One region of the Marinomonas mediterranea MMB-1 genome, then DNA from elsewhere that is predicted to be linked to it. Evidence: predicted binding sites of a transcription regulator. Region 1 holds the regulator's gene; the other holds the start of a gene.
What was found. Region 1 encodes sigma-54, which starts transcription at its own class of promoters, with help from an activator protein. Its sites were predicted from a motif close to TGGCACNNNNNTTGCTNT; they were not measured.
Positions count from the first base shown of each region.

Region 2: MARME_RS16250 (flagellar hook-length control protein FliK) is a predicted target of sigma-54. The motif match lies at 1,837-1,854, and genes of this name have one in related genera.

Region 1 covers NC_015276.1:1,968,175-1,971,349, forward strand. Annotated here, with positions in the region: gene MARME_RS08950 (PTS sugar transporter subunit IIA) at 1-419, opposite strand, end outside; gene MARME_RS08955 (RNA polymerase factor sigma-54) at 437-1,906, opposite strand; gene lptB (LPS export ABC transporter ATP-binding protein) at 1,973-2,698, opposite strand; gene lptA (lipopolysaccharide transport periplasmic protein LptA) at 2,698-3,175, opposite strand, start outside.
Region 2 covers NC_015276.1:3,544,515-3,547,689, forward strand. Annotated here, with positions in the region: gene MARME_RS16250 (flagellar hook-length control protein FliK) at 1-1,809, opposite strand, end outside; gene MARME_RS16255 (SpoIIE family protein phosphatase) at 1,915-3,175, opposite strand, start outside.

The DNA.
Region 1 (3,175 bases):
TCTTCGTTTGTTGTAGTATCACGTAGTCTCTTTAATTTATCTGGAGATTGTGCCATTTCTGCAATTTGAGATAACGTCTTAAGATGTCCCTCGCATTCGTTAGGAGGGGCTATCAGTGCAAATATTAAATCAACGGGTTGTCTGTCTATTGAGTCGTAATCAATGGGTTTTTCTAGAGACATAACAACAAGGGCAGCATGATTTGCTTGTTCAAATCTACAGTGCGGAATTGCTATTCCGGCTCCGACGCCAGTACTGCCGAGCTTCTCTCTTGCTAAAAGCGCATCGTAGACTGCTTCTGACTCACAATGCAGCCTCGCCCCAATAGCCTCGGCTAAAAATTCCAGAACTCTTTTTTTGCTGGCAATTGGTTGATTAGCAAAAACCAGCTCACTATTGACTAATTTTTCTAAAGACATTGTTGATATGACCTACCTTAAATAAGGCGCTTTCGTTCATTGGAAGGAGGGATGTTCATCGCCTCGCGATATTTTGCGACGGTACGTCTCGCAACTTGTATTCCTTGCTCGGCAAGTATCGTAGCTAGCTTATTGTCACTAAGAGGCTTTTTAGCCGGTTCTTCTGCAATAAGCTTTTTAATCATGGCACGAATAGCCGTTGAGGAGCATTCTCCGCCAGAGCTTGTATTAACATGACTCGAAAAGAAATATTTGAGCTCAAAGATACCTTTAGGAGTATGCATGTATTTTTGAGTTGTGACACGAGATATTGTTGATTCATGCATTCCGACTTCTTCTGCCACGTTATGGAGTACCATCGGTTTCATTGCCTCTTCGCCATACTCGAAGAATTCGATCTGCCTATTTACGATACAGCTGGCGACCTTTAGTAGGGTTTCATTTCTACTTTGAAGGCTTTTTATAAACCACTTGGCTTCCTGTAGCGAGGTCTTTATGTAGTTTACGTCTTCCGAAGACGCTGACTTGTTTGCCATTGCTGAATAGGTTTCGTTGATCTTTACTGGTGGTAGCGCATCATTGTTTAGTTCAACTTGCCAAATACCATTTTTCTTTTTTACTGAAACATCAGGAATAACATAGTCAGTGTCTGAGGTGTCAATTGTCGAGCCGGGTTTTGGGTTTAGTTGTTGTATAAGCGCGATAACGTCTTTAAGCGCCTCTTCCTTTAAGCGTGTTTTCCTACATAGCTGGGCAAAGTCGCGATTCCCGAGAAGTGGTAAATAGTTATCGATAACGTTATGGGCGGGTTTAAACAATTGGTGATTGTGAAAGCCTTCCAGTTGGACTAATAGACATTCTCTTAGGTCTTGCGACGCAACGCCAACGGGGTCAAATCGTTGGACGCGATGTTGGACAGCGACAACTTCATCGAGCTCTAAGTCTTCAAGTTCAGAGGCAAGGGATTCAAAGACTTCTTGCACGCTGATCGATAGGTAGCCATCGGGTTGAACGCATTCAATTAAAGCATATGCAATTTCAATGTCTCTATCAGAAATATGAGTAAGGTTTAGTTGCCATATTAGATGGTCTTGTATATTTTCGGATTCAGAATTTCTACTGTCTAAGTCGAAATCACCATCAAATAAAGGTGCGTCAGAGGCCGCTGCTGTATTTTGATACGTGTCGTCCCAACTACTGTCGATAGAGAGTTCTTCAGGGATACTTTCCGTCCATTCAGACTCTACTCTTGCTTCTTCTGAGTTAGTGTCGCTCTCTGCTTTTTTTTCGGTTTGATTGCTGGATTCTGATGACGCTGCAGCTGCACTCTCGTCTTCATCTAGTTCAAGAAGTGGGTTAGATTCCAGAAAATCGTGTATTTCCTGTTGCAGGTCAATAGTTGAGAGTTGAAGTAAGCGTATCGCTTGCTGCAACTGTGGAGTCATAGTTAACTGCTGACCGATTTTTAGCTGTAATGACTGCTTCATGGAGCAACTCTTCTTTTATGGAACGCGTTATGCATATTACTCCCTTTTTATTTGAAAAATAAGAGCTTAAAGCTTGAAGTCGTCGCCTAGGTAGACTTTTTTTACTTGTTCATTGTTAATAACGTCATCTGCATTTCCTGAGGCGATGATGTGTCCATTTCCTACAATGTAAGCCTTGTCGCAAATGTCTAGCGTTTCTCTAACATTGTGGTCGGTAATTAAAACACCAATGCCGCTGTCTGTGAGGTGTTTTATGATTTGCTTAATGTCGCCGACCGATATAGGGTCGACACCAGCAAAAGGTTCATCAAGTAAAATGAATTTAGGGTTCATTGCCAGTGCGCGTGCGATTTCTACCCTTCGTCGCTCTCCACCCGAGAGAGCCATGCCTAAATTCTTTCTAATATGAGTAACATGAAATTCTTCAAGCAATTTTTCTAGTAAGTCGCTTCGTTCTTGTTTAGTCAGTGTTTTTCTAGTTTCTATAATGGCTGCAATGTTGTCTTCAACAGACATTTTTCTAAAGATAGATGCTTCTTGAGGGAGATAGCCAATGCCTTTTTGCGCGCGCGCGTGCATCGCATCCTTAGTTACATCCAGGCCATCGATGAATATTCCTCCAGCATCATTTGCTACCATGCCAACAATCATATAGAAACAGGTCGTTTTGCCCGCGCCGTTTGGACCTAACAGGCCAACTGCTTGTCCAGATTCGACGGACAGTGACACATCGAGCACAACTTTTCGTTTTTTGTACGCCTTAGCGAGATGTTTGGCTTCCAATATTGCCATTATTCACTCTTCTCTTGAGCTGGTTGCAAAGTCATTTTTACTCGTCCATTGCCTCTGTTTTCTGCGGTAAAGGTTTCATTTTTCATCATATAGAGGATGAAATCCGCATCTATTTCATCTAACCCTCGCTTTAAATAGCCTTTGCCATTAATTTCTAAGCGTCCATCTGTAATGTAGTCGATCTGATCTCCGCGACTTGTTACTCTGTTTCCGGCCTCGTCTAATTGCTGCGTGAATCTCGCTGGTGTGCCAGTGGCCTGTAAAGAGCTAAAAGTGTTGGTGGCTGGGTCGGTAAACACCTTTAGAAAGTCTGCTTTTATTTCGATCGTGCCTTGTTTTATTAGAACGTCGCCTTTGTAGGTGGCTTCGCCCGCTTTCTGATCGTAAAATGCTTCATCCGCTTGGATTTCAAGAGGTTGGCTAGTGTCGCTTTCTAAAGCGTAGTTTGAGCTAGCACTTAAACAAGCGCTTACTGTT
Region 2 (3,175 bases), 1.6 Mb from region 1:
ACTAGAAACATCAACATCGACATTATCTAAATTCATACCTTGCTGTGCCAGCATTTCGCGCAACCTTGAAAGTTGCGATTCGATCGCGTCTCGAGCAACGTGGGAGCTTGCTACAAAACTAACTTGAGTATTGCCATCATGATCAACCTGAACCTTTACCGTGAGACTTCCTAATTCCGGCGGATCTAAATGAATATGTGCTGTTTTGATACCATCAGTCTTCATAATAGAGACTTTCTGCGACATTTCTCCAGCCCACTCAGGAGAGTTAGGCACATTACTCATGATATAACTAGGAACAGCCTGCCCTTGAACACGGGCTGTATTGGAGATAGCAGACTGAGTTGCGCTCGCTACGGCATTCGAAGTCAGTCCATTTCCTGCTTCAACACCCTCACTAGCGCCAAACAATTTCACAAGCGTAGAATCTAACTCTTTCTTTTTGAGATCCCCAAACTCTAAGTCAGGCTCAATCGAAATTTCATCATCGACATTTTCGAGAATATCCTGCACTACATCACTTTCATTAAGTGCTCCTTCACCGTTAGCTAAAGGTAAACCGTTCGAAAGAGGTGAGCTATTAGCAAAAGAAGTGGAGGTTGCGCCAGTGAGAGAAAGACTATGCTGGTTCTGTAACGGTTGATTTACACCACTAGACTTTATTTGAGATATCACCCAATCTAAATTATCACCTTCTAACTCCGAGTCACCATCACTTAGTTCAATCGCATTCGCACTTTGAATGTCAAGATTGGCTACTTTATCGGCAGTCTTCTCTAATCCTTTTAAAATTGGGGCTGATGCAACGACAGCATTAGACAGTTTTTCCGCTATTGAAGTAGAAGGTTCGATATTATTGGCAGTAGCTGAACGTATCACAGCCTCTGCGTCTTCTGAAATAGCCCCCTCTTCGAGTGAAACGGATTCAGCAGCTAAATTAACCTTATCGGCAATAGAAGCAGACGTAGAACCAATTGTGGCACTAAGGCTCTTTTCAGCGCCAACATCACTTAGAATATTCTCATTATGAACAACTTTATTTGCGTCCGTTTTTGAATTAATCGCTCCGTTCAAATTAAGATCATCAGAAAAATCACCATAATCAATATCTGCCGTATTGACGGTCTGGACTTCCCCGTCTTTACTTTCTAATTTAATTAGGTCATTAGGCCCTAATGCTTCTCTAGATACTTCAGCGAAATCTGCGTTAGATACCTCGGAACTCACCTCATCATTTGACAATTCGGAGTCAGTTGAGAGAGTATTTTCCGCATCATGGCGCTCAGAGTGCAAAACATTGCCGCTTTTTTCACTCCACCCTTTTTCGTCAACAACCAGTTGAGACGCCAATTCATCTTCTGACGTTTCTTTATTATCAGAAGCCGCCTTCTCCTTTTCAACATCAACATCCTCTTGATTTCCCCCTTGCGTATGGCTCTGTTTTGAGTTTACGAAAGCACCTTCCTCTTTACTTTGACCTTTATCTTGAGGTCTGGAAGTCTCTTCAGATAAGACCTCTTTATCTTTAGATCTGGCAGTTTCTTCAGGTAACAGCTCTTTATCTTGAGACTTTACAGACTCTTCGGGCAACACTTCTTTAGCTACGAGGTTGTCAGTATCCCTCACCTGACCTTGTGATATAGAAGTGGAATTTGATCGAGAGTAGCGAGTAGTTTCATCATTAGAAGACGAAAACTTAGAAAAATGCTCACCAAAAGACGACTCACTTGACGATTTAGAAGCGACGTTCGACCGGGAAGACGTACTAAGTAAATTGTTTTTAACTTGAATGGGCTCGGGATTTAACATAACTCTCTCCAACTAATCCTAATTACCAAAGCAATTAAAAGGCCAACTAATTAGAGAAAGAGGAAATCATAAAAAATAGGAAAGGTGGTCAGTGACAAAAAGTACTTACCAAGTATAAACCACTTTTAAAAAGTTTCCCTTGTCTGAAAACTCTACTTGCCCACAAAGCTGCTTCAACAACGGGATACCGCGGCTATATGGTATATCAATCAGCTCCAGTTCCTTATTCGAGTTAGCGACATCAAAACCATCGCCACTGTCTTCAACGGATAGTTCCAACGTGCCGACATCGCAGGTACTTTCCACCTTCGCTCTTATCGTAACGGTTCCAGTAGCCAACTCTGAAAGACGTTTTTCCCTTTCGGAATAATAGAACTCAAAACCTTCAACTGTTTGCTTGGAGAGGGAGGAAAGCTTCAAAATCCCATGTTCTAAAGCGTTAGAATACATTTCAGACAGAATCATAAAAATTTGACTTGAATGCTCATTCAAACCTGGCACCGTCGTCAAAATTTGCAACACATACGGCAGAGGATCTGTGGACCTAAGCGAGTCTGCGTCCAGAGAATACTCAAAAGCAAAGCTCGCAGGTACCCTAGTATGCTGCTTTAGATAGCTGGCTTGATCAGAAATAAAGCCTTTTTCGCGATCCAGCTCAATCGCTAGGCACGACAGGTCGTCATGCGGGTTGTCTATTATTCCTTTTTCATAAAGCGTCTTTTCAAGCCAGTCAAATTGACTCCCATGGGCTACATTACCATCATATAGTGGAGCAAGAGCATCGTTAAACATCACTCTATCGCCTACCCCCTTCGCCTCGTAAACGCCATCAGAAAATGCCAATAGAACATCCGAGGACCGAAAGGACACCATTTCAGTCACGCATTCAAACTCGTATTCATCCGCAACGCCTAATGGTAAGCACATGGATTTAAACAATCTAGGAAGTCGCTCATTCTCTCGAAACAGTAGCAAATCTGGCAACCCGCCATTCCAGATTTCAATACTTTCATTATAAATATTGACATCAATAAAAGCCGCGCTACAAAACATATTACTCGGCAAAACAGAGTGCAATCTTTTGTTAATCTCGGGTAAGATCTGCTTCATCAAGAAGCCTTTCTCAGTCCATTCGAAGAATATATCGGCTAATGGTAGCGCGCCAATTGCCGCTGACAAACCGTGCCCTGTAAAATCCCCCAACAGAAAATGCATCCCTCCATTAGGTTTATAAGCAGCCAAGATAACGTCGCCATTAAAGATATGGCTCGCACGATGAAGAGTTTTTAAACAAGGATCATTGAGACTGTTCGAACGAGTAATCTGTTCATAGACCATCTTAGCAACTTCTTGATCCTGAACCATT